3 regions of the Streptomyces sp. NPDC041814 genome follow, and region 1 is predicted to be linked to each of the others. Evidence: predicted binding sites of a transcription regulator. Region 1 holds the regulator's gene; each other region holds the start of a gene.

Evidence for each region. The regulator HrcA, encoded in region 1, represses chaperone genes, less so after heat shock. The targets are predictions, from matches to a motif close to TTNGCACTCNGNNNNNCNGAGTGCNAA.
Region 2: the regulator HrcA is predicted to act here: its motif matches at 4,176-4,202, upstream of groL (chaperonin GroEL).
Region 3: the regulator HrcA is predicted to act here: its motif matches at 3,115-3,141, upstream of groES (co-chaperone GroES).

The regions. Positions count from the first base shown of each region.
Region 1 covers NZ_JBVJAM010000001.1:773,152-780,030, forward strand. Annotated here, with positions in the region: gene ACZ6C6_RS03525 (nitronate monooxygenase) at 1-624, opposite strand, end outside; gene dnaJ (molecular chaperone DnaJ) at 734-1,870, opposite strand; gene hrcA (heat-inducible transcriptional repressor HrcA) at 1,871-2,887, opposite strand; gene ACZ6C6_RS03540 (MBL fold metallo-hydrolase) at 3,074-3,796, shown strand; gene ACZ6C6_RS03545 (DUF3097 domain-containing protein) at 3,905-4,723, shown strand; gene ACZ6C6_RS03550 (hypothetical protein) at 4,840-6,879, shown strand, end outside.
Region 2 covers NZ_JBVJAM010000010.1:118,645-125,523, reverse strand. Annotated here, with positions in the region: gene ACZ6C6_RS24760 (CocE/NonD family hydrolase) at 1-1,443, opposite strand, end outside; gene ACZ6C6_RS24755 (TetR/AcrR family transcriptional regulator) at 1,569-2,279, shown strand; gene groL (chaperonin GroEL) at 2,393-4,015, opposite strand; gene ACZ6C6_RS24745 (cold-shock protein) at 4,382-4,588, opposite strand; gene ACZ6C6_RS24740 (MoaD/ThiS family protein) at 4,944-5,222, opposite strand; gene thrC (threonine synthase) at 5,251-6,543, opposite strand; SAM riboswitch class I at 6,561-6,687, opposite strand; gene ACZ6C6_RS24730 (glucosyl-3-phosphoglycerate synthase) at 6,841-6,879, shown strand, end outside.
Region 3 covers NZ_JBVJAM010000006.1:198,938-205,816, forward strand. Annotated here, with positions in the region: gene ACZ6C6_RS17650 (hypothetical protein) at 1-217, shown strand, start outside; gene ACZ6C6_RS17655 (VOC family protein) at 298-768, shown strand; gene ACZ6C6_RS17660 (hypothetical protein) at 816-1,481, shown strand; gene ACZ6C6_RS17665 (polysaccharide deacetylase family protein) at 1,617-2,600, shown strand; gene ACZ6C6_RS17670 (DUF6234 family protein) at 2,591-3,001, opposite strand; gene groES (co-chaperone GroES) at 3,296-3,604, shown strand; gene groL (chaperonin GroEL) at 3,708-5,330, shown strand; gene ACZ6C6_RS17685 (hydroxyacid dehydrogenase) at 5,435-6,463, opposite strand; gene ACZ6C6_RS17690 (carbohydrate ABC transporter permease) at 6,490-6,879, opposite strand, start outside.

The DNA.
Region 1 (6,879 bases):
CTGCACGGTCTCGCGGACCTGGGCGACCAGGCTCAGCAGCCCGGTCCCGCCGTCCTCGGTCGCCGGGTCGTCGTGGAACGTGGAGCGGTGGCCGCCCGCCTCGGTGCCCTGGGCGCAGACGGCGTCGGCCCCGGCCCACTCGGCGGCCTGGGCCTCCTCCGGCGAGGTGACGGTGACGACGGTGTACGTACCGGCGGCCGCGAAGGCGTCGAGCGTGTCGCGCGAGGGGCAGCCGAAGGTGAAGGAGACGACCGGGACCGGGGCGTCGAGGAGCACGGCGAGCTTGTCCTCGTAGCCGTCGTCGCCGGGGACGTCCGGGTCGCCGAGGGCGGTCTCGTAACCGGTGGCCTCGCTCGCGAGCCGACGGCGGTAGTCCGCCAGCGCGGCGGGGTCCGCCGGTTCGCACTGCGGCATGAAGAGGTTGACGCCGAAGGGCTGCCCGGTCAGGGCGCGCACCTGCCGGATCTCGTCGCGCAGGGCGTCCGCCGTCTTGTAGCCGGCGGCCAGGAAGCCGAGCGCGCCGGCCTCGGAGACGGCGGCGGCGAGCTGCGGGCAGGACGGACCGCCGGCCATGGGGGCCTGCACGAGGGGATACCGGCAGAGAGCGGTCAGCGCGGAGGGCATGACCGCATCGTGTCATGTCCTGCCTGTCCCGTGATGCCCGCCCCGCGACGGGGCCGGGCGGAGCGCGGTACGGACCCGGAGCCCGGGTCCGTACCGTGTGCGCGAGCCGTCAGCGGCCGTTGAAGGCGTCCTTCAGGCGGGAGAACAGGCCCTGCTGGCCCGGCTGGAACTGCCCGGTGGGCCGCTCCTCGCCGCGCAGCTTGGCCAGTTCGCGCAGCAGGCGTTCCTGCTCGGGGTCGAGCTTGACCGGGGTGGTCACCTCGACGTGCACGATGAGGTCGCCGCGTCCGCCGCCCCGCAGGTGGGTGATGCCGCGCCCGTGCAGCGGGACGGACTGGCCTGACTGGGTACCCGGCCGGATGTCGACCTCCTCCAGGCCGTCCAGCGTCTCCAGCGGCACCTTGGTGCCGAGGGACGCCGCCGTCATGGGGATGGTCACCGTGCAGTGCAGGTCGTCGCCGCGGCGCTGGAACACCGCGTGCGGCAGCTCGTGGATCTCGACGTAGAGGTCCCCGGCGGGGCCGCCGCCCGGGCCGACCTCGCCCTCGCCCGCGAGCTGGATGCGGGTGCCGTTGTCGACACCGGCGGGGATCTTCACGGTCAGCGTGCGCCGCGAGCGGATGCGGCCGTCGCCGGCGCACTCCGGGCACGGGGTCGGCACGACCGTACCGAAGCCCTGGCACTGGGGGCAGGGCCGCGAGGTCATGACCTGGCCGAGGAAGGACCGGGTGACCTGGGAGACCTCACCGCGGCCGCGGCACATGTCGCAGGTCTGCGCCGAGGTGCCGGGGGCCGCGCCCTCGCCGCTGCACGTGGTGCAGACGACGGCGGTGTCGACCTGGATGTCCTTGGTGGTGCCGAAGGCCGCCTCGGTGAGGTCGATCTCCAGCCGGATCATGGCGTCCTGGCCGCGCCGGGTGCGCGAACGGGGCCCGCGCTGCGACGACGTACCGAAGAACGCGTCCATGATGTCGGAGAAGTTGCCGAAGCCGCCCTGGCCGAAGCCGCCCGCGCCGGCGCCGCCGGACTGCGAGAGCGGGTCCCCGCCGAGGTCGTAGACCTGCTTCTTCTGCGCGTCCGACAGGACCTCGTAAGCGGCGTTGATCTCCTTGAACCGCTCCTGGGTCTTCGGATCGGGGTTGACGTCCGGGTGCAGCTCGCGGGCGAGCCTCCGGAATGCCTTCTTGATCTCGTCCTGGGAAGCGTCGCGGCGCACGCCGAGTACGGCGTAGTAGTCCGTGGCCACTTACGACTCCGCCAGGATCTGTCCGACGTAACGTGCCACTGCGCGTACCGCTCCCATCGTTCCGGGGTAGTCCATGCGGGTCGGTCCGACCACGCCGAGTTTGGCGACTGCCTCGTCGCCCGAACCGTAGCCGACCGCGACGACGGACGTGGAGTTGAGCCCCTCGTGGGCGTTCTCGTGCCCGATGCGTACGGTCATGCCCGAGTCCTTGGCCTCGCCGAGCAGCTTCAGCAGCACGACCTGCTCCTCCAGTGCTTCGAGCACCGGCCGGATCATCACAGGGAAGTCGTGTCCGAAGCGGGTGAGGTTGGAGGTGCCGCCGATCATCAGCCGCTCCTCCGTCTCCTCGACGAGGGTTTCGAGCAGGATCGAGAGGACGGTGGACACGGTTCCCCGGTCCTCGCTCTCGAAGGATTCCGGCAGGTCCTGCACCAACTGCGGGACATCGGCGAACCGGCGCCCCACCACCCGGCTGTTGAGCCGGGCCCGCAGATCGGCGAGCGAGGTCTCGCCGAACGGCGCCGGGCAGTCCACCAGCCGCTGCTCGACCCGGCCGGTGTCCGTGATCAGCACGAGCATCAGCCGCGCCGGGGCCAGGGACAGCAGCTCCACGTGCCGCACCGTCGAACGGGTCAGCGAGGGGTACTGCACGACGGCGACCTGCCGGGTCAGCTGCGCGAGCAGCCGCACGGTGCGGCCCACGACGTCGTCCAGGTCGACCGCGCCGTCGAGGAAGTTCTGAATGGCGCGGCGCTCGGGCGAGGAGAGGGGCTTGACGCCCGCCAGCTTGTCCACGAAGAGCCGGTAGCCCTTGTCCGTCGGGATACGCCCGGCGCTGGTGTGCGGCTGGGCGATGAAGCCCTCCTCCTCCAGCACCGCCATGTCGTTGCGGACGGTCGCCGGGGAGACCCCCAGCTTGTGCCGCTCCGTGAGCGCCTTGGAGCCGACGGGCTCCTCGGTCCCGACGTAGTCCTGGACGATCGCGCGCAGCACTTCGAGTCTGCGTTCGCTGAGCATCGCGCGCACACCTCCAGCTCTCCACGTCGGTGGCTCCCGGGCCGTTCCCGGGATTCCTCCTGGCACTCTGTGCGTACGAGTGCCAGCGATCCCCGGCCAGTGTACGGCGACGGGGTGGTGCCCTAGCAAGGGCGACCGGCCACGGTGCCACCCGACCGCGCAGGTCGCTGCCGATAGCGTCGCCGCATGGATGTCTCTTGGGAAGACTTCGGATGGGAGCGGCTGGGTCACGGAACCGGCCGCCGGCGCCTTCCGGTCTGGGACGCGACGGCCCTGCTGGTGGCGGGCCCGCACGGCGCGCTGCTCTGCGACACCGGTTCGTCACTGCGCGAGGGGGTGGAACTGCGCACCCAGGCCGAGGCGCTGCTCGGCCGGAGGGTGACGCACATCGCACTCAGCCACCCCCATTTCGACCATGTGCTGGGCACGGCCGCGTTCGCCGGGGCACAGGTGTACGGCTCCGAGGGCACGGCGGAGCTGCTGCGGCGCGGGGCCGCCGAGCTGTACGCGGACGCGGTGGCGCAGGGGCTGCCCGAGGCGGACGCGGCCGGGTCCGCCGATCTGCTGGTGGCCCCGCGCCACGAGGTGCGCGGGGAGCTGACGGTGGATCTGGGCGGCGGCCGGGAGGCGGTCCTGGTGAACATGGGCGCGGCGCACAGCGGCCACGACCTGGCGGTGCTGGTCCCGGGCTCCCCGGCGCTGGTGTTCTGCGGGGACCTGGTCGAGGAGTCGGGCGAGCCGCAGGCGGGCCCGGACGCCGCTCCGGCGCGCTGGCCGGCCGCGCTGGACCGGCTGCTGGAGCTGGGCGGGGACGACGCGCTGTACGTGCCGGGGCACGGGGCGGTGGTGGACGCGGCCTTCGTCCGGGCCCAGCGGGAGGCGCTGGCGGGGCGGTTCGGGGTGTCGTAGCGCGTCGTGGGGGCGGTGGGGTCCGACCGCGTCCCGGCCGGGAAGAGGGGCGGCCGGACGGCCACCCGGTTCGGCGTGTCGTGGGTCTTCCCCGCTTATCGTCGTGCGATGCGCAGCTACCAGCCCGATCTGACCCCGCCGTGGAAGAAGTCCGCCCCCGCCCCGGAGGTGCCCGCCGAGACCGATCTGGTCGTGGAGGAGGCCGTCACCGGTTTCTGCGGCGCGGTCATCCGGTGCGAGAAGACCGCCGAGGGGCCGACGGTGACCCTGGAGGACCGGTTCGGCAAGCACCGGGTCTTCCCGATGACGCCGCGCGGCTTCCTGCTCGACGGCCGGGTCGTCACGCTGGTCCGCCCGTCGGCCGGGGGCCCGGTGCGGCCCACGCGTACGGCCTCCGGTTCGGTGGCGGTGCCCGGGGCGCGGGCGCGGGTGGCGCGGGCCGGGCGGATCTACGTGGAGGGGCGGCACGACGCGGAGCTGGTCGAGCGGGTCTGGGGCGACGACCTGCGCATCGAGGGCGTGGTCGTGGAGTACCTGGAGGGCATCGACGACCTGCCGGCGATCGTCCGGGAGTTCGCGCCCGCGCCGGACGCCCGCCTCGGGGTGCTGGTCGACCATCTGGTGCCCGGTTCCAAGGAGTCCCGGATCGCGGCCCAGGTGTCGGACGGCGACGTGCTGGTGGTCGGGCACCCGTACATCGACGTGTGGGAGGCCGTGAAGCCGGCGTCGGTGGGGATCGCCGGGTGGCCGGTGGTGCCGCGCGGGCAGGACTGGAAGACGGGCGTGTGCCGGGCGCTGGGGTGGCCGGAGAACACCGGAGCGGCGTGGCAGCGCATCCTGTCCTCGGTCCGCTCCTACCGGGACCTTCAGCCCGAACTCCTGGGCCGCGTCGAGGAATTGATCGATTTCGTCACCCTTCCGGACTGATGTCCGGCGCGCCTTCCCGTCGATCCGGCACCAATCCGGACAACCGCCTGCGCCTCGCACACATCATCGGTTATTGAGGGGGCCAGGCTCTTTTCGCGAGGGAAGGCACGGGGGCGATGGCACGCGAGGTCTGGCGGGACACTGCGGAGAACGAGGCGGCCTCCGCCGTCTTCCACTTCGTGCAGCAGCTCATCGACGGCTACCGCGCCAACCGGCCCGTGATGCCCCTGGTGGTCCTCCAGGCCGCCGACGCCGACGTACCGGCCGACGTGGACGCCCGGGTCGAGCAGATCGTGCGCCAGGTCCACCGGGCCAACCAGCCGCGCCGCGTCCCCCTGAGGCTGCTCGACGGGCACGGCGACTCCCCGTACGACGCGGCGCTCGACATGGTCCGCACGCTGACCGAGAGGCCGTGGGAGACCCGGGGCGGATCGCAGTACAAGCCGTTCACCTTCCCCCGGTCCCGGCTGCTCGGCGCCATCGAGCAGGCCACCGAGTCCGTGCTGCGGGCCCCGGAGCCGGGCTGTTCCCGGGACCGCCGGGACGAGCGGATCCTGGAGGAGCTGAGCGCGCTGCGCTGGCGGGCCGGACGGCGCGGCCGGGGCACCTGGTGGACGGCGCTGCGCGAGTCGGTGCGGCCGGAGACCTTCGTGGGGGCCGTGGTCATCGCGGTCCTGGGTGTGCTGCTGGGTGAGATCGGCTGGCTGCCGACCACGCTGGTGGCCGTGGGCGCGGTCCTCGGGCTCGCGGCGGTCCGGCTGGTGACGACGTCGGCGCCGCCGCTGCTGTGGCTGCGCCGGGCCAGCAAGTGGTTCGCCACCACGTCGTCATTGGCCGCCGCCAGTACCGGCTATCCCTCGGACGGCTGGTCCCGGCTCTCGCCCAGCGGTTCGTGGCGGGTGATCCGGGCGCGCGCCGCGGTGGTCGCGGGGCGGGTGGCCGACGCGGCGGCGGGCGACGAGCGGTCCCGCCAGTTCCACCTGGAGCTGAGGGTCCAGGCGCTGCTGGAGGACCTGCGCAACAACTACCGGCCGCACGCGCCGGACTGGCGGCGCGGCAAGCGCACCGTGCCGCCGGTGGTCTTCCTGCCGAGGGCCGTCCAGAGCAACGGCGGCATCCAGCTGATCAACGCCGTCAACAACGTCCGCTCGCGGCGCAGCGAGGTCGATCCGCTGCTGCTCCTCGCCTCGCTGCCGGCGGCCGAGATCCTGCGGCACACCCCGCCGCTGCCGCCCGACCCGCCTCCTGTGCACACGGGTGCGGCGCGGGCCCGGTACGAGGACTGGGTGGGCCATCTCAGCGTGGGCCAGTCGCCCTCGGGCACGGCCACGCCCGCGTGGGTGCTGCGGCTGCCGCTGTCGACGGCCCAGCTGACCCATGAGCACGCGCACGCGCAGCTGTCCACGCAGCGGGTGCGCAGGACGTGGGTGTGGTGGGTGATGTCCCGGACGACGGTCGCCTGCCTGGTGGCCGGCGCGCTGCTGGGCACGATGCTGCTGAGCAACCACCTGGCGAACCGTTACTGTCACGGTCCGCTCACGGACGTCGACACGGACTCGGTGCGGCTGGCGGGGCCGGGCGGCGGGGACAAGGAGTGCATCGGCGTGGCGACGTCCACCCGGGTGCGCTTCGCGGAGGGCAACGGCCTGGAGCTGGACGGGGCCGGGGCGGGGGTCACCTTCGACCGGATCGAGCGGGCGGTGTCCGAGGAGAACGACTCGATCGAGCCGGGCGACAAGTACGTCACGCTGATCTACGCGGGTCCGTTCACCGCCCCGTCCCCGGAGCGCACCCGCAAGGCCCTGGAAGAGCTGACCGGTGTCTACCTCTACCAGCACCACACCAACACGCTGGACTTCTCCGTGAAGCTGCGGGTGCTGACCGCCAACGGCGGGCAGGACATGCTCCAGCAGATACCCGCGGTGAAGAAGATCATCGAGGTGGCCGAAAGAGATCCCTCGGTCGTCGGCGTGGTCGGGCTCGGCCGTGACACCACCGACAGCCCGAAGGCCACCGCTCTCCTCCAGCAGGCGGGCCTGCCCGTGGTGGACACCACCAACTCGGGCGGCTATCTGGCGACGGACTACTCCAACTACTTCGGATTGGCGGCCACCGACCAGGAGCAGGCGGACGCGCTCGGCCTCGTCGCGAGGCAG
Region 2 (6,879 bases), on a different contig from region 1:
GCCGTCGCAGACGTTGACCGACCGGCCCTCGGGGTCCACGTCGCACAGCCGCACGAACACATCGCCGTGCCCCGTGTCCGTGGCGGCGCTGATCCGTGCCGAGACCGGACCGAGGACGGTGAGCGGTTCGGCCAGGGCGGGCCCGGTGAACGTGAGGACGTCCGCGCGCGCCTCCACCGACACGTTGTCCCGCGCCCCGGCCGTACGGGAGAGCAGCGCGCCGCCCAGCGTGGGGACCGGGCCGTCCGGGTCGTGGCGGAAGGAGGCGACGGGAGCGTTGTCCGTGGGCGCCTCGCGGGTGAGGTGGCCGTCGGCGGTCGGATACCAGGAGGCCGTGGACGCCTCCGGGGGCCACGCGTCCAGGTCCCGGGCGCCCGCCTCCGCACCGCCCACGTGCACGCGTACGGGCGTCGGGCGCAGACCGGACGGGTCGTCGCACAGATGGGCCCGGAGCCAGGCCAGGGACTCGGCGAACACCTCGGCCCAGCCCGCCTGGAGTGCCGAGGTGTGGGTCCACGGGCCGACGAGCAGGGACGCCTCGCCGCCCGCCCGGCGCAGCCGCCCGTACTGCGCGAGGGCCTGGTCCACGAGGGCGTCGTGCCACCCGGTGACGAGGGCGGTCGGCACGGCCGCCCGGTCCGCCGCCCCGGCCAGGGACGCGCCCTCCCAGTACGGGTCGTCCGCGTCCGGGTGGGCCATCACCTCGTCCAGCCAGGGGATCTCACCGCCGAGCGCGCCCGCGTACGCCCCGCGCAGCGGCCGCGCGGTGACGGCGGAGCGCACCCGGCGCTGGAGGCGAAGGGTCGCCCGGAGGAACGCGCCCATGCCCCGGTGCTGATAGGTCATGCCGGCACCCACGGCGAGCGCGGTCTCCAGATTGAGGACGCCTTCGGTGTGGAAGAGGGCGTACGGGTCGTGCAGCCCCACCTGCACGACCATGGCCTTCAGCTCCGGCGGCGGATCGAGGGCCAGCGCCCACTGGACGTACCCGAGGTAGCTGGGACCCACGGTGCCGAGGCGCCCGTCGAACCAGGGCTGTTCGCGCAGCCAGCCGACCGCCGCGAGGCCGTCGGCCGGCTCGTTGCGCCAGAGGTGGAAGCCGCCGCCCGAGCCGCCCGTGCCGCGGCAGCTCTGCAGCACCACGTGGAAGCCCTGCTCCGCGAAGAGGATGCCGTACTGCGGGGACCACGGCACTCCCCGCCCGTACGGCGTACGGACCAGGAGGGTCGGGAAGTCGCCCTCGGCGCGCGGGAAGTAGTGGTCGGTGACCAGCGGGCTGCCGTCGGCGGCGGGCACCGTCAGGCCGCGCTCGACGCCCACCTGGTGGAGCGCGTCGGGCAGACCGCGCCAGGACGCGCGCATCAGCCGGGAGGCGAGCGGCGGCTTCGCGGACGACGGCGTCCATGCGGCCCGGGGGCGGGCGTCGTGCGTCGGTCGGGTCATCTTCGCCTCCATCGGTACGTCACGCAGCGGTGCGGCAGACCCCGCACTCCATTCTCGTACTAAGTACGAGAATACTGGATGCTTGGATGGACCACGGAGGGACCCGGGTGAGAGAGGCTGAGCACGTGACCCGCACCGAAGGTGCCGGAGGCATCGATCCGCGAGATCTCTGGCGGGAGCAGGACCGGCCCCGGCGCGGGCGCAGACCCGCCTTCAGCCGCGAGGCGATCACGGCCGCCGCCGTCGCCGTCGCGGATGCCGAGGGGATCGACGCGGTCACCATGCGGCGGGTCGCCGCCGAGGTGGGCGCGGGCGTCATGTCGCTGTACAGCTACGCGCCCGACAAGGAGACGCTGCTCGACCTGATGATCGACCACGTCTCCGGCGAGCTGCCCACGTCCGGACCGCTCACCGGCGACTGGCGCGCCGACCTCAAGACCCTCGGCCGCCACCAGCGCGCGAACATGCTCCGCCACCCCTGGCTGCCCGCCGCCGTGCAGGCCCGCCGCACCCTGGGCCCCCGCACGCTCGCCTTCGTGGAGCACGCCCTCGCGGCGCTGCGGCCCATCGGGCTCGACGGGGCGGCCCGGCTGGAGATCTTCGCCCAGCTCACGTCCTTCGTGGCGGCCCATGTGGCCTACGAGGTCGGCCAGGCGCGGGCGGCCCGGGAGCCCGGGCGGGCGGCCGCCGAGGCGCTGTATCTGGCGGAGGTCGCGGCGGACGGCGATCATCCGGAGCTGGCGGAGGCACTGGCGACGGCCGGACGGCCGGTCACCCCGGACGCCATGTTCGACCGCTTCCTCACCCGTCTCGTGGACGGCCTCGACGCGGGCTGAGCCCGTGCGCGTACACACGACGGAACACGCGTGCACACAACGACACCGGCCCCCGGGGACGAATCCCCGGGGGCCGGTGTCTTGGTACTGCTGGAACTACCGATCCGTCAGGATCAGAAGTCCATGTCACCGCCCGGCATGCCGCCCGGAGCGGCCGCGGCGGCCTTCTCCGGCTTGTCGGCGATGACGGCCTCGGTGGTGAGGAACAGCGCGGCGATCGACGCGGCGTTCTGCAGCGCGGAGCGCGTGACCTTCGCCGGGTCGAGGATGCCCTCGGCGATCATGTCGACGTAGTCGCCGGTCGCGGCGTTGAGGCCGTGACCGATCGGCAGGTTGCGGACCTTCTCCACGACGACGCCGCCCTCAAGACCACCGTTGACGGCGATCTGCTTGAGCGGGGCCTCCAGGGCGAGCTTCACGGCGTTGGCGCCGGTCGCCTCGTCACCCGAGAGCTCCAGCTTCTCGAAGACGGCCGAGGCCTGGAGCAGAGCCACGCCACCACCGGCGACGATGCCCTCCTCGACGGCGGCCTTGGCGTTGCGCACCGCGTCCTCGATGCGGTGCTTGCGCTCCTTGAGCTCGACCTCGGTGGCGGCACCGGCCTTGATGACGGCCACGCCGCCGGCCAGCTTCGCCAGGCGCTCCTGGAGCTTCTCGCGGTCGTAGTCCGAGTCGGAGTTCTCGATCTCGGCACGGATCTGGTTGACGCGGCCCTGGACCTGGTCGCTGTCACCGGCGCCGTCGACGATCGTCGTCTCGTCCTTGGTGATGACGACCTTGCGGGCGCGGCCGAGCAGGTCGAGACCGGCGTTCTCCAGCTTGAGGCCGACCTCCTCGGAGATGACGGTGCCGCCCGTGAGGATGGCGATGTCACCGAGCATGGCCTTGCGGCGGTCGCCGAAGCCCGGGGCCTTGACGGCGACGGACTTGAAGGTGCCGCGGATCTTGTTGACGACCAGGGTCGACAGGGCCTCGCCCTCGACGTCCTCGGCGATGATCAGCAGCGGCTTGCCGGACTGCATGACCTTCTCCAGCAGCGGAAGGAGGTCCTTCACGTTGCTGACCTTGGAGTTGACGATCAGGATGTACGGGTCGTCCAGGGACGACTCCATGCGCTCCATGTCGGTGGCGAAGTACGCCGAGATGTAGCCCTTGTCGAAGCGCATACCCTCGGTGAGCTCCAGCTCCAGACCGAAGGTCTGGGACTCCTCGACGGTGATGACGCCTTCCTTGCCGACCTTGTCCATGGCCTCGGCGATGAGCTCGCCGATCTGGGTGTCGGCGGCGGAGATGGAGGCGGTCGAAGCGATCTGCTCCTTGGTCTCCACGTCCTTGGCCTGCTCCAGGAGGGCGGCGGAGACGGCCTCGACGGCCTTCTCGATGCCCCGCTTGAGAGCCATCGGGTTCGCACCCGCGGCCACGTTGCGCAGACCCTCGCGAACGAGCGCCTGAGCGAGAACGGTGGCGGTGGTCGTACCGTCGCCGGCGACGTCGTCCGTCTTCTTGGCGACCTCCTTGACCAGCTCCGCACCGATCTTCTCGTACGGGTCCTCCAGCTCGATCTCCTTGGCGATGGACACGCCATCGTTGGTGATCGTGGGGGCGCCCCACTTCTTCTCGAGGACGACGTTGCGACCCTTGGGGCCAAGGGTGACCTTGACGGCGTCGGCGAGCTGGTTCATGCCGCGCTCGAGACCGCGCCGGGCCTCCTCGTCGAACGCGATGATCTTGGCCATGTGAAGTGGTCCTCCCGGACAGGGGTGGATTGCTCCGGACCGAGTGGCGCCCGCGACGGACGGCCTGCGTGCCCTGCGGTTCCTTCCCCGCCTGGCGTGCGGGCCTCACCGGCCCGGTCCAAATTCTGTCACTCTCACCTGGAGAGTGCTAAGCCAATGATTAGCACTCGACCCCGTCGAGTGCAAGCGCCGAAGGCTCCTTGAGGGGTGGTGGCCGGGCGACGGGAGGGCGCAAGCGCCTCCGGCCGGAGCGTGGACAACCCCCGACCGCCCCCGGCACGCTCCCGGCACGACGAAGGGCCCGTACCCCTAGGTACGGACCCCTCGTACGTGCGTGGCGTCGCGGCCGACGTGCCGTGCCGCGCTTCAGCCGACGGCGAGCTTGACCATGTCCGCCTGCGGCCCCTTCTGGCCCTGCGAGATCTCGAACTCGACCCGCTGACCTTCTTCGAGGGTGCGGTACCCGTCCATCTGGATCGCGCTGTAGTGGACGAATACATCCGCACCACCGTCGACCGCGATGAAGCCGTACCCCTTCTCCGCGTTGAACCACTTGACGGTGCCCTGAGCCATGCCTAACTCCCCTGTAACGTGTGTGCGCCGAAGCGCGTCGACCGCGGCTGAATGTATCTGCCCAACTGCCCTGTGCAACAGGTCAATCGGACGACAATTCTGCGCAGCGCCGATCGCCCGAATACGAGGAATTCATAGGTTTGCAGGGCAAGTCGGGCCCGACAAAGGCGACTTAAGGCGCAAGAGGCGCAGGCACATTGGCTGCTTCTGATCGTGGCGCGGCGCATTCTCATATGCGAGGGGCACGGGCAGCGAAGGGGACTTCCCACACTCTACCCCGCTCAACCATGCAGAATTGCCCCCTCCGCTTCTCTCGCGGAGGGGGCAATTACGGTGACGCAACGGAGCCTTGGACTCAGCAGCCGCCGGCCACGGCGGGGATGATCGAGACGCCGGCACCGTCCGGGGTCGCCGCGTCGAGGCCGCCTTCAAAGCGCACGTCGTCGTCGTTGACGTACACGTTGACGAAGCGGCGCAGCTTGCCCTGGTCGTCCAGCACGCGGGCGGCGATGCCCGGGTGGTCCTTCTCCAGCGAGGCGATGACCTCGGAGAGGGTCGCGCCCTCGGCCGGAACCTCGGCCTGGCCGCCGGTGTAGGTGCGGAGGATGGTGGGAATGCGGACCTTGACGCTCATGGCGGTGCCTTCCTGGTGTCTCGGGTGGTCAGCTGGTGGCGAGTCCGGCGGCGCGGAAGGCGTCCAGGCTCGGGCGGATCGTGGCAGTCGCCTGCGAGGTGTCGGCCACCGCGTCCAGCGTCTTGAGGCCGTCGCCCGTGTTCAGGACGACGGTGGTGAGCGCCGGGTCGAGCAGGCCGGCCTCGATCAGCTTCTTCGTCACGCCGACCGTCACCCCGCCCGCGGTCTCGGCGAAGATGCCCTCGGTACGGGCCAGCAGCTTGATCGCGTCCACGACCTGCTCGTCGTTGACGTCCTCGACCGCGCCACCGGTGCGGCGGGCGATGTCCAGGACGTACGGGCCGTCGGCCGGGTTGCCGATCGCGAGGGACTTGGCGATCGTGTTCGGCTTCTGCGGGCGCACCACGTCGTGACCGGCCTTGAAGGCGGTGGAGACCGGGGAGCAGCCCTCGGCCTGGGCGCCGAAGATCTTGTACGGCTTGTCCTCGACCAGGCCGAGCTTGATCAGCTCCTGGAGGCCCTTGTCGATCTTCGTGAGCTGCGAACCGGACGCGATCGGGATGACGATCTGGTCGGGCAGCTGCCAGCCGAGCTGCTCGCAGATCTCGTACGCGAGCGTCTTGGAGCCCTCGCCGTAGTAGGGACGCAGGTTGACGTTGACGAACCCCCAGCCCTCGCCCAGCGGGTCGCCGATGAGCTCGGAGCAGAAGCGGTTGACGTCGTCGTAGTTGCCCTCGATGCCGACCAGCTCACCGCCGTAGACCGCGGCCATGACGACCTTGCCCTGCTCCAGGTCGTGCGGGATGAACACGCAGGACCGCAGACCGGCGCGGGACGCGGCGGCGCCGACCGCGCCGGCGAGGTTGCCGGTCGAGGAGCAGGAGAGCGTGGTGAAGCCGAAGGCGCGGGCGGCCTCGACGGCGATGGCGACGACGCGGTCCTTGAAGGAGTGCGTCGGGTTGCCGGAGTCGTCCTTCACGTACAGGCCGCCGGTCACGCCCAGCTCGCGGGCGAGGTTGTCGGCCTTGACCAGCTTGGTGAAGCCGGGGTTGAGATTGGGCTTGTCGGCCACGTCGGCGGGCACCGGCAGCAGCGGCGCGTAACGCCAGATGTTGTTCGGGCCGGCCTCGATGCGCTTCTTCAGCTCGTCGGAGGAGCCGCTCGGCAGGTCGTACGCCACTTCGAGCGGCCCGAAACAGGACGCACAGGCGAAAATGGGACCGAGTGCGAATCGTTCACCGCACTCGCGGCAGGAAAGAGCCGCGGCGGGACCGAGGTCCACGGAAGATTCGGTGCTTGCTGCGACGGTTTCAACAGCCATGATGGCGAGGCCCTTTCTCCTCATCTTCCTCACGGCGCTTTTCGCCGCGAGACGGAATTGGCACCTTCCCCACCTGACCTCGCGGTCGGCAGGAGGGTTGCCGGGACTTCAACGGGCCGTTCCCTCTGTCCCTCTGGATGAGCGCTGTGGCGACGGATCATGGATCCGTGCGTTTGTCGGCGGACCGACCCCGGCATGCGATGGCCGTCCGCGTTGTTCAAGACTGTAACCGAAGGACCGGACGGGTGAGATAGCCGTCCGTACCGCGAGATGGATCACATACAGGGAGTATCGACCGTGCTCGAAGAGGTCGAACGCTGGCTGACCAGGCGTTCC
Region 3 (6,879 bases), on a different contig from region 1:
CGGCGAGCTGGCGGAGTGGGCCCGCGCCCGCGCCGCCGGGCTGCCCCGGCCCCCGCTCCGCAGTGAGCTGCTGCGCGCCCCGCAGGACCGGGTCCTCGTCATCACCTGGTGGCAGGGCGCGTATGCCGACGAGCTGCCGGAGCTGCCCGAGCCCGATCCTGGCTTCGTCACCCGGCCGGTCCACCGCTGGCGCTTCGAATCGCTGGGCGCCGTTTAGCCACGGCACGTCGATGAGTTCCGGGCGCTTCCGCGGTCTACCCTTCACGGCACTTTGCCCCTGTACGTGAGGAGAGGACCATGCAGAAGGTCACCACGTTCCTGTGGTTCGAGAAAGGCGTCATCGAGGAGGCGGCCGCCTACTACGTCTCCGTCGTCGGCGGCGACTCGCGCGTCCTGGAGACCACCCGCTGGACCGCCGCGGGCCCCGGCGCGGAGGGCACGGCGATGACCGTGCGGTTCCAGCTGGACGGCGCGGAGTACGTCGCGTTCGACGGCGGGCCCGAGTTCCCCTTCACCGAGGCCGCGTCGCTCTCCGTCGAGTGCGACTCGCAGGAGGAGGCGGACCGGCTCTGGAACGAGCTCACCTCCGGCGGCGGGCAGGAGAGCCAGTGCGGCTGGCTCAAGGACAAGTACGGCCTCTCCTGGCAGATCGTCCCGCCGGGCCTCGTCGACGCCCTGACCGACCCGGACCCGGAGAAGGCCGCCCGCGCGATGAAGGCCATGCTGGGCATGAAGCGCCTGGACATCGAGGCCATCCGCAACGCCTGATCCCCGCCCGGTAATTGGGGCCAGGGGCGCTCGATAGGGTCGGCCCCATGTCCCCTCGCTTCGTGCTGCCGCCGCCCCCGCCCCCCGTGGAGATACGTTCCTGGCCCGACCGGGACGCGCTGCTCGCCGACCGGTCCTTCCTGCTCGGTGTGCTGGTCAAGGCGCACACCGGACCGGGCCGGCTCGGGCTGCTGTGGTTGTGGGGGGCGGTCGGCGCGATCGGCTGGTCGTTCATCGGGACGGCGATCATCACCTTCGAGGAGACGTACGACGCCATCAGCGCGATCACGGGCGTGGTGATGCTCGCGGTGGGCGCCGCCGCACTGATTCCGGCGGTGATCCTGCTCGTTTCCGGACTGCGCCGGGACGTGGCGCTGCGCCGCCTGCTCACGCAGTGGGGCGAGCTGGACCGCGACCCCGCCCGCGACGCCGGACTCCGGCTCCCCGGCACCACCCTGGGGTGGCTGCTGCCCTCCTTCGTGCTCGGCGCGCTGGGGCTCTACCTCTGCGTCGTCGTGCCCGCGGGGGCGGTCCGGGGCGAGGACACGTACGGGCTGATGGCGCTGATCATGGGACTCGGGTTGCTGGCCTGGCTCGTCGGGCTCGTCGGCGTCTTCAAGGCGTTCTGGCACCGGCGCTGGATCGTGCGGACGCTGGCCGGGATGAGCGCACCGCCCCCGCCGGTCGCGCGGAGCGGCGGCGCCCACCGCTGAAGTCCTTTCGGCTGCCCCGGTATGAGCCACCCGGGGGACCGCACGCGCCCGGCGGCGGTGTCGGAGCCGATGCCCCGTCACGTACTGGCAGGATCCGGCGCCATGCAGCCAGTACGACAAAAGGACAAATTGGCCATGAATGGGCGTGAAACGGGTGCGGTGAGGGGCGTACGGCAGCGAGGGCGGGACCGCCTGCGGCGCGGACCGGGTTACGCGGTACTCGCCGCGCTCCTGGTCGCGGCCGCCGCGTCCGGCTGTGCGGCCGGGGAGGACTCGGGCACCGCCGCCCGGAGCGCGAAGCTCCAGGCCGGCCAGGCCGGCCAGGCGGGCCCCCAGGCGGAACCGGCGGCCGGGGCGCTCGGCACCCGCGCGGCGCAGGCGGAGCGGGCCAGGCTGGCCCAGGCCGCCCGCGCGGTCGCCGCCAAGAAGTGGGGCCTGGCGAGCACGCCGCTCGCGGCGCCCGTGCCGCCCGCGAAGAAGCCGCACCTCACGACCCGCAAGGGCTTCGAGGTCTCGGGCCAGGACGACTCGCTGCCGCCGGTCTTCACCCGGGTCCCCACCACGGACAAGGTCGTCTTCCTGACCATGGACGACGGGGACGACAAGGACCCCGAGCTGCTGAAGATGATGTCGGAGCTGAACATCCCGTACAGCGCCTTCCTCACCGACTACCTGGTGCGCGACGACTACACGTACTTCAAGGACGCCCAGTCGCGCGGGACCGTGCTCGGCAACCACACCCTCAACCACCGCTACCTGCCGGGCCTCTCCCACGACGAGCAGAAGCGCGAGATCTGCGACCAGCAGGACATCCTGCAGGAGCAGTTCGGCAAGCGGCCCCGGCTCTTCCGGCCGCCGTACGGCAACTACAACGCCGACACGCTGAAGGTCGCCAAGTCCTGCGGCATCACCGCCGTGCCGCTGTGGGAGGCGGAGGCGTTCCCCGACCACATGGAGTGGCGCGGGGAGGACCGGAAGCTGCACCCCGGCGACATCATCCTCACGCACTTCCGCGGCAAGGAGGACTGGAAGGGGAGCATGCCCGACCTGGTCCGGTCCGTCATGAAGGTCATCACGGACCAGGGCTACTCCGTGGCCCGCCTGGAGGACTACGTATAGGAAGCGGCGTACGCGCGGGCGGCCGCGGGCTCCCGGTGCGCGTCCTCGTGGGCGCTGTGCCAGGCCGTCAGCGTGAGGACCAGCAGCAGGCCCGCGCCGATCAGCTGGACGACCCCCGCGATGGGCAGCCCGTGGCGCAGCAGCACCACGCCGATCAGGCAGGCCGCCGCCGTGACGGCGGCCAGGACGAGAGTGCCGGACCAGTCCATCCCGGGCGGTCCGGCCTCCGCCGTGTCCGGGTTCGGCGGCCGGGGGTCGGAGCCCGTGTACACCCAGAGGACGATCCCGCTGAGCAACGTCTCCAGTGCGATGAGCAGCAGGCCGAGCACCGCGTCGAGGCAGCCGGTCAGCACCGGACCGGGGCGCGAGGGGGCCGGGCGGCCGGAGGTTCGTATGCGCATGCCGCCACCGTCCACCGGAACGGTCCGGACGGCCCGGGCGTTGTCCCTACGGTGTCCGGAACGTTGCCCGGCCGCAGCCGTACGGTCCCCGGGTACGCCACGAGGGGCGTGAATTGGCACTCCGCTTGACCGAGTGCTAATCGCGGCCATAGTCTCAGTGCTGGCACTCCCCACTGGAGAGTGCCAGCAGTACTGTGCGACCGGCAGGTCCGGCACCCGCGACGACGGGCCCACCTGGTCGCCACCCCAAAGACTGTTAAACCCCGTGAGATCTCCGAAGGGGGAGACCGGATCGTGTCGACCGCCAGCTCCAAGGTTGCGATCAAGCCGCTCGAGGACCGCATCGTGGTCCAGCCGCTCGACGCCGAGCAGACCACGGCCTCCGGCCTGGTTATCCCGGACACCGCCAAGGAGAAGCCCCAGGAGGGCGTCGTCCTGGCCGTGGGCCCGGGCCGCTTCGAGAACGGCGAGCGCCTGCCGCTCGACGTCAAGACCGGCGATGTCGTGCTGTACAGCAAGTACGGCGGCACCGAGGTGAAGTACAACGGCGAGGAGTACCTCGTCCTCTCGGCGCGCGACGTCCTCGCGATCATCGAGAAGTAATTCACCCACGTTTGCTTCTGTTCTGCGCCCCTGGCCCCCTGCGACCTAACCAGCCGGGCGGCAGGGGCGCAGTTCTTTGTTTTGAGAGGAACAGTTCAGCTCCATGGCGAAGATCCTGAAGTTCGACGAGGACGCCCGTCGCGCCCTTGAGCGCGGCGTCAACAAGCTTGCCGACACGGTCAAGGTGACGATCGGCCCCAAGGGCCGCAACGTCGTCATCGACAAGAAGTTCGGTGCCCCCACCATCACCAACGACGGTGTCACCATCGCGCGCGAGGTCGAGCTGGACGACCCGTACGAGAACCTCGGTGCCCAGCTGGTGAAGGAGGTCGCCACCAAGACGAACGACGTCGCGGGTGACGGCACCACCACCGCCACCGTCCTCGCCCAGGCGCTCGTTCGCGAGGGTCTGCGCAACGTCGCCGCCGGCGCCTCCCCGGCCGCCCTGAAGAAGGGCATCGACGCCGCGGTCAAGGCCGTGTCCGAGGAGCTCCTCGCGACCGCCCGCCCGATCGACGACAAGTCCGACATCGCCGCCGTCGCCGCGCTCTCCGCGCAGGACCCGCAGGTCGGCGAGCTCATCGCGGACGCGATGGACAAGGTCGGCAAGGACGGTGTCATCACCGTCGAGGAGTCCAACACCTTCGGCCTGGACCTCGACTTCACCGAGGGCATGGCCTTCGACAAGGGCTACCTGTCCCCGTACATGGTGACCGACCAGGAGCGTATGGAGGCCGTCCTCGACGACCCGTACATCCTGATCCACCAGGGCAAGATCGGCTCGATCCAGGAGCTGCTGCCGCTCCTGGAGAAGGTCATCCAGGCCGGTGGCTCCAAGCCGCTCCTGATCATCGCCGAGGACGTCGAGGGCGAGGCCCTGTCGACCCTGGTCGTCAACAAGATCCGCGGCACGTTCAACGCCGTCGCCGTCAAGGCGCCCGGCTTCGGTGACCGCCGCAAGGCCATGCTCGGCGACATCGCCACCCTCACCGGTGCGACCGTCATCGCCGAGGAGGTCGGCCTCAAGCTCGACCAGGCCGGTCTGGACGTGCTGGGCACCGCCCGCCGCGTGACCGTCACCAAGGACGACACCACCATCGTCGACGGTGGCGGCAAGTCCGACGAGGTCGCCGGCCGCGTCAACCAGATCAAGGCCGAGATCGAGGCCACGGACTCCGACTGGGACCGCGAGAAGCTCCAGGAGCGCCTGGCGAAGCTGGCCGGCGGGGTCTGCGTGATCCGCGTCGGTGCCGCCACCGAGGTCGAGCTCAAGGAGAAGAAGCACCGTCTGGAGGACGCCATCTCCGCGACCCGCGCCGCGGTCGAGGAGGGCATCGTCTCCGGTGGTGGCTCCGCCATCGTCCACGCCGTCAAGGTCCTTGAGGGCAACCTCGGCAAGACCGGCGACGAGGCCACGGGTGTCGCGGTCGTCCGCCGCGCCGCCGTCGAGCCGCTGCGCTGGATCGCCGAGAACGCCGGCCTCGAGGGCTACGTCATCACCTCGAAGGTCGCCGAGCTCGACAAGGGCCAGGGCTTCAACGCCGCGACCGGCGAGTACGGCGACCTGGTGAAGGCCGGCGTCATCGACCCGGTCAAGGTCACCCGCTCCGCCCTGGAGAACGCCGCGTCCATCGCGTCGCTGCTGCTCACGACCGAGACCCTGGTCGTCGAGAAGCCGGCCGAGGAAGAGCCGGAGGCCGGGCACGGCCACGGCCACTCGCACTAGCGTGTAGCCAGGAAGGCCCGGTCCCCTGCGGGGGCCGGGCCTTTGCGCTGTTCGGGGGCACTGCCCCCGGACCTCCGCTCCTCAAGCGCCGGAGGGGCTGGATTTCACGCCGACCGGTCCAGTGCCGACGGGTGCACCGGGTCCGCGAACGGACGCCCCTGCGCGTACCGCTCCAACTCGTCCAGCGCGTGGTCCGTCATGCGGTGCAGCTCGTTGCCGAGGGAGCCCGCCACGTGCGGGGTCAGGAGGACGTTCGGCAGGTCGTACAACGGGGAGCCGGCGGGCGGCAGTTCGGGGTCCGTCACGTCGAGTACGGCGTGCAGGCGGCCCGGGACCAGCTCCCGCAGCAGGGCCGCCTCGTCGATCAGGGAGCCCCGGGCCGTGTTGATCAGCGTCGAGCCGGTCCGCATCAGCGCCAGCTGGCGGGCGCCGATCATGCGGTGGGTCTCGGGGAGCTGGGGGGCGTGCACGGATACGACGTCGGCGCGGGCGCACAGCTCGTCCAGGGGGACCGGCTCGACGCCCAGGCGCGCCGCCTCGGCCGCGGTGACGAAGGGGTCGTACAGCAGGACCGCCAGGTCGAAGGGGCGGAGCAGCTCGATGACGCGGCGGCCGATGCGGGAGGCCCCGACGATGCCCACCGTGCGGCGGTAGTTGCCGGCCCCGTCCAGCTCGGCGCGCCAGTCGTGGTCGGCGCGGACCTCGCGGTAGACGTGGGCGGAGTGCGGGACGCGCTTGTTGGCCAGCAGGATCGTGGCCAGGGTGTATTCGGCCACGGGCAGGGCGTTGGCCCCGGCCGCCGATGAGACGGCGAGGCCGCGCTCCCAGCAGGCGTCGGTGATGTGGTGCTTGACGGAGCCGGCCGCGTGGACGACCGCCTTGAGCCGGGGCGCGGCGGCGAGGACCGGGGCGGTGAGCGGGGTGGCGCCCCAGCAGGTGAACAGGACCTCGGCCTCGGCGAGGGCGGCGGCGACGCGGGGGTCCGGGGCGGCCAGGTCGTGGGCGACGAGAGCAGGGTCCGTACGGGCGAGGGCGGCGAGCCGGTCGCGGTGGCGCGGCTCGAAGAGGCGCTCGTGGATGCCCGGGCCCATCGCGAGCAGGACGGACGGCCGGGGATCGGTGGTGGACTGCATGGTGGACGACTCCCTCGTGGTGGGGGCTACTTGACGCTGCCGGCGGTGAGTCCGGCCTTCCAGTGCCGTTGCAGCGCGACGAAGGCGACGATCAGCGGGATGACGGCGAGCAGGGACCCGGTGACGACGAGCGGGTAGAAGCCCGGCTCGCTGTGGGTGTTGGTGTTCCAGGAGTACAGGCCGAGGCTCAGCGGGAAGAGCTCGCGGTCGGAGAGCATCACCAGCGGAAGGAAGAAGTTGTTCCAGATCGCGGTGAACTGGAAGAGGAAGACGGTGACGAACCCCGGCATCATCATCGGCAGCCCGATGGAGAAGAAGGTGCGCAGCTCGCCCGCCCCGTCGATGCGCGCGGCCTCCAGCGCCTCGCCCGGGATGTACCCGGCGGAGAACACCCGGGCGAGATAGACGCCGAACGG